Regions from separate parts of the Agrobacterium sp. 16-172Ci genome, predicted to be linked through region 2. Evidence: predicted binding sites of a transcription regulator. Region 2 holds the regulator's gene; the other holds the start of a gene.
The links. The regulator PhoB, encoded in region 2, activates phosphate uptake and scavenging genes when phosphate is short. The targets are predictions, from matches to a motif close to TGTCATNNANCTGTCAT.

Region 1: ACQZ40_RS08010 (DUF47 domain-containing protein) is a predicted target of PhoB. The motif match lies at 1,775-1,791, and genes of this name have one in related genera.

What each region holds. Positions count from the first base shown of each region.
Region 1 is NZ_JBNWBW010000005.1:121,670-126,091, forward strand. Features, by position in the region: gene ACQZ40_RS08005 (inorganic phosphate transporter) at 82-1,086, opposite strand; gene ACQZ40_RS08010 (DUF47 domain-containing protein) at 1,086-1,730, opposite strand; gene ACQZ40_RS08015 (NUDIX hydrolase) at 1,844-2,386, shown strand; gene ACQZ40_RS08020 (efflux RND transporter permease subunit) at 2,691-4,422, opposite strand, start outside.
Region 2 is NZ_JBNWBW010000001.1:409,709-414,130, reverse strand. Features, by position in the region: gene ACQZ40_RS02095 (aspartate aminotransferase family protein) at 1-523, opposite strand, end outside; gene ACQZ40_RS02090 (GcrA family cell cycle regulator) at 955-1,488, shown strand; gene phoB (phosphate regulon transcriptional regulator PhoB) at 1,869-2,552, opposite strand; gene phoU (phosphate signaling complex protein PhoU) at 2,583-3,308, opposite strand; gene pstB (phosphate ABC transporter ATP-binding protein PstB) at 3,405-4,220, opposite strand; gene pstA (phosphate ABC transporter permease PstA) at 4,235-4,422, opposite strand, start outside.

The DNA.
Region 1 (4,422 bases), on a different contig from region 2:
TCCGCATTGGTCCCCCGGAACAACAGCCACGGGGTGGCTTTTGTTCCGGGAGGAGCGGCAAATCGGGGCAGGGATGGAGCGTCACCCGAACAGCGACGTCAGCCCGTAAACCGCGGCGGAGATCAGCGCAGCCGCCGGCATGGTCACGATCCAGGCGATGACGATGTTGCCGGCAAGGCCCCAGCGCACCGCCGAGACGCGGCGGGCAGCGCCGACGCCGACGATGGCGCCGGTGATCGTGTGGGTGGTCGAGACCGGAATGCCGAGCCATGTCGCACCGAACAGCGTCAACGCACCGCCGGTTTCGGCGCAGAAACCCTGCATCGGGTTCAGCCTGGTGATTTTCGATCCCATCGTATGGACGATGCGCCAGCCGCCGAACAGCGTGCCGAGCGCCATGGCCGACTGGCAGGAAATCACCACCCAGAAGGGCACGTAGAAGCTCTCGCCTAGATGTCCCTGGCTGAAGAGAAGCACGGCAATGATGCCCATGGTTTTCTGCGCATCGTTGCCGCCGTGTCCCAGCGAATAAAGCGAGGCGGAGATGAACTGCATCACTCGGAAGGTGCGGTCCACGGCAAAGGGCGTCTGCCGCACGAACAGCCAGGAGACGGTGAGCACCAGAAGCAGGGCGAGGAAGAAGCCGATGGCCGGCGACATGAAGATGGCGCCCACGGTTTTCAGCAGGCCCGACCAGACGATGGAATTGAAACCCACCTTCGCAAATCCCGCACCGACGAGCCCGCCGATCAACGCGTGCGACGAGCTGGAGGGAATGCCGAAAATCCAGGTGACGATGTTCCAGACGATGGCGCCGATCAGCGCCGCGAAGATCACCTGCGGCGATACGATGGCCGGATCGATGATGCCGGTGCCGAGCGTTTCGGCCACATGCAGGCCGAAGAACAGGAAGGCGATGAAGTTGAAGAAGGCCGCCCAGGCGACCGCATATTGCGGGCGCAGCACACGGGTGGAGACGATGGTGGCGATGGAATTGGCGGCATCGTGCAGACCATTCAGAAAATCGAAGAACAGCGCGATGGCGATAAGGCCGATTAGCAGCGGCAGGGCAAGTGCGACATCCATCAGACGTTCTCGATAACGATGCCGCTGATCTCGTTGGCCACATCCTCGAAGCGGTCGACGACCTTTTCGAGTTCGCCGTAGATCTCGCTGCCGATCATATAGGCCATGGCATTGCCGCTTGCGCCGTGGCGGCGGAAGAGGTCCTTGAGACCCAGATCGTGAAGTTCGTCGGAGCGGCCTTCAACGCGGGTCACCTCTTCGGAAATGGATGACAGGCGATGCGCATTCGTGCCGACCTTGTTGAGAAGCGGAATGGCTTCCGCGATGAGGCCGGCTGCGCGCACGATCTCATGCCCCATTTCCTTCATCAGCGGATCGAATTCCGTTTGCTCGAAAAGACGGATGGTCTTGACGGTCTTGTGCATCATGTCGATGGCGTCATCCATCGACTGGATGAGATCCTTGATGTCGCCGCGGTCGAAGGGGGTGATGAAGCTGCGCCTGACGGCGAGCAGCACCTCGCGGGTGATGTCGTCCGCCTGGTGTTCAAGGGCGACGATGAGGTCGCAGTTCTTCTCGACGTCGATGCCGCTCAAAAGTTGGTCAAGGGCCTCGGCCGCTTTGATGACGGTTTCGGAATGTTTGCTGAACATGTCGAAGAAACGGTCCTCGCGCGGCATCAGCTTGCGAAAAATACTCATCATGCGAATTGGCCCTCAATGGCGCTTTATTAGTTGTGGGGGGTGATTGTCATAAAACTGTCATAAATGCACGCGGGGCATTGATGCAACCCGGAAAATCAGCACTATCAACGGATATGAAACCCACCAAGAAAAGCCGGAAAACCCGCCCGGCTCGTGCACTGACGTTGCTCCAGCAGCTTGCTGCAGTTCCGGAAAAGCTCTTCACCGGCGCTTTCCGGCAGCAATATGCCGCGCTTTGCTTCCGTTATGCCGGCAATGGCGAGGATGTTGAAATCCTCCTCGTCACGTCTCGTACCAGCGGACGCTGGATCATTCCGCGCGGCTGGCCGATGAAACGCAAGAAGCCGCACGAGGCGGCGGCAATCGAGGCGTGGGAGGAGGCGGGCGTGCGGGGCCGGGTGAAAAAGAATGCGGTTGGCCGCTATACCTATCTCAAGATGCTCGACAATGGCGATGTCGTACCCTGCATGGTCGATGTATTCCAGATAGAGGTGACGGAGGCGGAAACCAGTTTCAAGGAACGCGGTGAACGCCTGCTGGAATGGGTGCGCCCGGATGAGGCGGCAAGGCGCGTTCGCGATATCGAACTGAAGTCGCTTCTTGTCGATTTTCGTCCGAAGGGCAAAAAGAAGCGTCAGGGCAGCGAGAGGCCCTGAATGCGAGGCCGACGGATGGACCTGGAGTATTTCCCGTAAACCCTTGCCACAGTACACGACAGAAAGGTAATCTGATACGGCAATCGCGGTGTTTGCGGTGACGCGCGATGTTTCCCACCTCCGTCATTCCGGCCTTGAGCCGGAATCCAGCCAGCCCAAGTCCTTGGGCTGAAGGGAGTTTCTCGCCGCGTAGACACGCGTCGGCTGGATTCCGGCTCAAGGCCGGAATGACGGAGGTGGGCGTGCAACGGCACAGGAAACCGTTGCGTCGTGTGCTGTGGAACCCTTCGTCACGGGAAATGCTCTAGGCCGAGGCCGCCGGTCGGTGCTGCATGGCCGTTTCCGCCGCCTCGTCCGGCGCTTTCGGCAACAGGCGGGCAAAACGCCTGACGATGCTGTCTATATAGGACAGGATGGTCGGCACCACGATCAGGGTCAGCAGCGTGGAACTGATGAGACCGCCAACCACCGCATGGGCCATCGGCGCACGCTGCGCGCCACCGCCGCCGACGGCCAGACCGAGCGGGATCATGCCGAAGATCATCGCAAGCGTCGTCATGATGATCGGGCGGAAGCGGATGACGCCAGCATTTTCCAGCGCCTCGTTCAGCGAAAGCCCACGCCGCCGCTCGCGATTGGCGAAATCGACCAGAAGGATGCCGTTCTTGGTCACGAGGCCCATAAGCATGATGAAGCCGATCAGCGAGAACATGTTGATCGTGCTGCCGGCCACCATCAGCCCGATGAGGACGCCGACAAGCGAAAGCGGCAGGGACGCCATGATGGCGAGCGGTTGCATGAAACTGCCGAATTGCGAGGCGAGCACGATGTAGATGAAGATGACGGCCATGGTAAGCGCCGTGGCCATGTGGCCGATGGTCTCCTGCATGGTTTCGGCGTCACCGCCGAAGCGGATGCGATAGCCGTTCGGCAGGTCAAGACCGGCGGTCAGGCCCTGCAACGTCTCCGTCACCTCGCCAAGCGTGCGGCCGGCGATATTGGCCGAAACCAGTATCTCGCGGCGATTGTCGATACGGCGGATTTCGGCGGGGGCCGGCATGACGCCGATATCGGCGACTTGGTCGAGACGCACCATCAGCGGCGCGCCGTTCGCGGCCGTGCGGCCGGTTGCGATCATCAATTCACCGAGACCTGCCGCGTCGGACCGCCGCTCGACGGGCAGGCGGATGACGATATCGTAGCTGTTGCCGTCCGCATCCGTCCATTTCGACACATCCTCGCCGCCGATGAGGGGGGAAAGCGCTGCGGCAAGATCGGAGCGGGCAATGCCGAGATCGCTCGCCGCCGCGGGCTTCAGACGGACCGAAAGAATGGAGGTCACATCTTTGGCGCTGGAGGTCACATCCACGAGGCCGGGGATTTTCTTCATGTCTTCGACCAGACCGGTGGCGATTTTTTCGAGGACCGCCCGATCGTCGCCGAGGATGCTGAGCTGCACCGGGCTTTCGCCGCCGCCAAGGCCATTCTGCAGGATCGTGACCTCTATGCCCGGTATGGCTGACAGGCGTTTGCGAACCGGTTCGGCAAGGGAGAGTGGAGTCCGGCTCTGCATGTCGAGCGGCACCAGCCCCACCATTATGGCGGCCCGATGCTTGCCGGCGGCGCCGCCGGTATTGACGGTGGAATAGAGCGTCTCGACTTCCGGAAATTCCTTCAGCGCCTTTTCGACCTGCCGCACCTTCGTTGTCGTATAGTCCAGCGAGGAGCCGACCGGCGCGGTAATATTGACCTGAAAGCGGCCCTCATCGGCATTCGGAACGAATTCCGTGCCGACCAGCGGCACCATGAACAGGCTGCCGATAAAGATGCCCGACGTGACTAGCAGGGTGACGAGCCGATGCCGCAGGGTCCAGCCGATGGCCCGGCGATATTGCCCGGCCATCCATTCGAAGCAGCGGTCGAAACGGGCGATCAGGCGGCCCACCGGCCCGCGCTTCGCATCGGGCCGGGCGTCCGGATCGTACCAGACGCTGGACAGCATCGGGTCGAGCGTGAAGGCGACTAAGAGCGAGATC
Region 2 (4,422 bases):
TGATGGCGGCTTTCAGCGCATCGACGTCACCGAAGGGCACCTGATCGAAACCTTCGACCTTGGGGCCGAAACCTTCGAGATATTTCTGCTGGCCGCCGGCGGCAATCGTCGCCAGCGTGCGGCCATGGAAGGCGCCTTCGAAAGTGATAATCCGGAACTTTTCCGGATGCCCCTTGGAATAATGATAACGGCGCGCGGTCTTGATCGCGCATTCCAGCGCTTCTGCGCCGGAATTGGTGAAGAAGACCTTGTCTGCGAATGTCGCTTCCGTCAGGCGCTTTGCAAGCTTTTCCTGGCCCGGCACTTCATAAAGGTTCGAGACGTGCCAGACCTTCTCGGCCTGGGTCTTGATCGCCTCCACGAGGTGCGGATGGGCGTGGCCCAGCGAGTTGACCGCGACGCCGGCTGCAAAATCCAGATATCGTTCGCCGCTTTCCGTGAACAGCCAGACGCCCTCGCCTCGCTCGAAGCGCAGGGGGGCTCTTGCAAACGTATCGAACAATGGCGCGGCGGCTTCGGCCATGGCTGTATCACTCCTTGCGCGGATGCGCTGTCAGACGGTTGTCAATAGGCTTTCGGGGTTATCCCTTGCCTGAAAATCAAAAATGCCGCCTCGCGGCGGCAGGGGCACTATTGTCACTTCGCCTGCCGATGTCAACAAAAGTCCGCGTTTCCCGGGGTTCTCAAGCCCTAGTAGGTGGCGGCGAATGAGGCCCAAGGTGTTGCCTTTCAGACTCAACTCGCCAGCAAGTTGGGGAAAACCGGAAAATCGATTCGAGATGATTCCCGCGACTCTTGCCACGGAGTCTGCGTGGCACTAGGTTAATCGCTAATTACTAGACTGCATTGCGGCGGAACTAGTCACCAAAAATCAGGCAGAAACCACGCTCGCGGCACGCCCGCGAGGCGGAGAGGGATTCTGCCGACATTATACGCGACGAGCGGAGAAGCGGCATGAACTGGACAGACGAACGGGTCGAAAAACTCAAGAAATTGTGGTCCGAGGGGCTTAGCGCCAGCCAGATAGCAGCGCAGCTGGGCGGCGTCAGCCGCAATGCCGTCATCGGCAAGGTCCATCGCCTCAACCTGCCGGGACGCGTGAAGGCCGGCGGCCCGGTTACTTCGGCGCGTTCCGCGCCCAAGCGCACTGCCGCCCCTGCCCCGCGCGCGGCGAATTTTGCGACCCGCGTCAGCGCAGCACCTGCACGCGCGTTGAACCGCTCGAGCGCGGCAACGGCGCTGCACGAGGAGATCGATATCGAGACCGCCGAAGTTCTCGATTACGTTCCCTCCAAAAATGTCGTTACGCCGATCTCCCGCCGCCTGACGCTGACGGAACTGACGGAGCGCACCTGCAAGTGGCCGGTCGGCGATCCGCTGAAGGATGATTTCCATTTCTGCGGTTGTGAAGCACTGGAATCTTCGCCCTATTGCAAGTTCCATGCAAAGCTTGCCTACCAGCCGGTAAGCGAGCGTCGCAAGGCTTGAGTGTTGCGGCACGCATTCGACACTCAAAAACTACGGGCCTTCGGGCCCGTTTTTTTGTGGCGGAATCCAAGGTGGTTCTGGAACAGAGCGCACGCTGTCTAAGAGGCGCTCCCCATCCCTGTTCTTGCGCATTCTCCGGATGTAAAACCGCGATGGGCCCCTTGCGGCAAATGCTCGGAATTTATCGGCGACGTGCCGCGCCCTTCCTCCCGACAGGTTTCACCGCGCAATCCGGCTTTCAGCAGACCTTCTATCGCTCAAAAGAACAAGGATACGCATGTGCGGAAGGTTCAAAATCGAAAGGCCCGACACCGTTCCGGTCTCGGGCCTTCTGATTTTTAGGGAATTTATCCCGAGTGAAACCATCGGTTTCGGTTTTCTCAGGCTTCCATTGAATATCCGGCGCCGCGCACGGTGCGGATGACATCCTGCATATGCGAAAAATTGAGCGCCTTGCGCAGACGTCCGACATGCACGTCGACGGTGCGCTCATCCACATAGATATCGTGACCCCACACACCATCCAGCAATTGCGAGCGGGAAAACACCCGGCCGGGAGAGGTCATCAGGAATTCCAGCAGGCGGAACTCCGTCGGGCCGAGGCGCACTTCGCGGCTCTTGCGGTGAACGCGATGGGTCTCGCGATCCAGTTCGATATCGCCGCATTTCAGCACCGAAGACAGAACCTCCGGGCGGGCGCGGCGCAGCATCGCCTTGACGCGGGCCATGAGTTCCGGTGTCGAGAACGGCTTGACGACATAATCGTCGGCGCCGGTGGCGAGGCCGCGAACCCTTTCGCTTTCCTCGCCGCGCGCCGTCAGCATGATGATGGGCAGGCGCTCGGTTTCCGGCCGCATCCTGAGCCGACGGCAAAGTTCGATACCGGAAACGCCGGGAAGCATCCAATCCAGGATAAGGAGGTCCGGAATACGTTCCTGCAGCCTGATTTCTGCCTCGTCTCCACGGGGTATCGTGTCGACGTCATATCCCTCAGCCTCGAGATTGTAACGAAGCAGGACGCTCAGCGCTTCCTCATCTTCCACAACTGCAATCTTGGGCACCATATACTAACTCCGCAAGCCGCTGCCTGTCTGTTACTCGGTCACCGAACCGAGCGTGTTGGAACTGTCGTCCTTCGGACGCTCGCCTTCCGGCTGGCTGCCGGTGGTCATGTAATAGATCGTTTCGGCGATATTGGTGGCGTGGTCGCCGATACGCTCGATGTTCTTGGCGCAGAACAGAAGATGCGTGCAGGTGGTGATGTTGCGCGGATCTTCCATCATGTAGGTCAGAAGCTCACGGAAGAGCGACGTGTACATGGCGTCGATTTCTTCGTCGCGCTCGCGAATGGCATTGGCCTTCTCGGCGGAACGCGTGGAATAGACGTCCAGCACTTCCTTGAGCTGCACCAGCGCCAGTTCCGACAGGTGTTCGATGCCACGGGCGAGCTTGCGCGGCACGCCGGTGCCGGCAACCGCGATGACGCGCTTGGCTGTGTTTTTGCCAAGGTCGCCGACGCGTTCAAGGTCAGCTGCAATACGCAGGGTGCCGATGATCTCGCGAAGGTCTGCCGCCATCGGCTGGCGTTTGGCGATGGTGACGATGGCCTTGTCGCCGATCTCGCGCTCGGCGTGGTCGAGGATCGCATCGTCGGAAATGACCTTCTGGGCGAGCGCGGCATCGGAATTGACGAGCGCGCGCACGGCGTCGGCGCACATCTGCTCCGCAAGACCGCCCATTTCGGCGATACGACGCGTAAGGAATTTCAGTTCGTCGTCATAGGCCGACAGAATATGCGAATGGGTCGTTGTCTGTGTCATGGTCTAGTCCTCCGGCTTGGCCTGCATGCGCGTACCCGGAAGCGGGCACGGCAGAAGCACCAGTCTTGTTCGGTTTCGATAAAGCGCCGGCCGGGATCAGCCGAAGCGGCCCATGATGTAATCCTGCGTGCGCTGGTCGTCCGGATTGGTGAACATCTTGTCGGTTTCGTTTTCCTCGACAAGATGACCAAGATGGAACATGGCCGTGCGCTGGGAAACACGCGCCGCCTGCTGCATGGAGTGCGTGACGATGACGATGGTGTAATTGGTGCGCAGCTCGTGGATCAATTCTTCGACCTTTGCGGTCGCGATCGGGTCGAGAGCCGAGCAGGGCTCGTCCATCAGGATCACTTCCGGGCTGACGGCAACGGCGCGTGCGATGCACAGACGCTGCTGCTGACCGCCGGAAAGACCGGTGCCGGATTCGTGCAGACGATCCTTAACCTCGTTCCAGAGACCCGCCTTCTGCAGGCTCTGCTCGACGATCTGGTCCATATCCGCCTTATTGCGGGCGAGACCATGGATGCGCGGACCGTAGGAAATGTTTTCATAGATCGACTTCGGGAAGGGGTTCGGTTTCTGGAACACCATGCCGACGCGGGCGCGCAATTCCACGACGTCAATCGCCTGATCGTAGATATCGTCGGTGTCGAGCGTGATCTTGCCGGTGACCCGGCAACCGTCGATCGTGTCGTTCATACGGTTCAGGGTACGCAGGAAGGTGGATTTGCCGCAGCCGGACGGGCCGATAAGCGCGGTCACCGTATTTTCCCGAACGTTGAGGTTCACGTCGTAAAGCGCGCGCTTTTCGCCGTAATAAACCGAAACGTCCTTGCCGATCATCTTGTATGAGACTTCATTCATTTTCTTGTCCAGCGCCTTTTCAACTGCTGCTTCCGACAACATGTTCATTGCTCAAGCTCCCTCTACCAGCGCCGTTCGAAGCGGCGACGCAACAGGATTGCGCCAACATTCATGACGATGAGGAACAAAAGCAGGATGATGATAGCGCCGGATGTCCTTTCGACAAAGGCGCGCTCGGCTTCGTTCGCCCACATGTAAATCTGCACCGGCAGGGCCGTGGACGGATCCATCGGCGTTGTCGGATAATTCG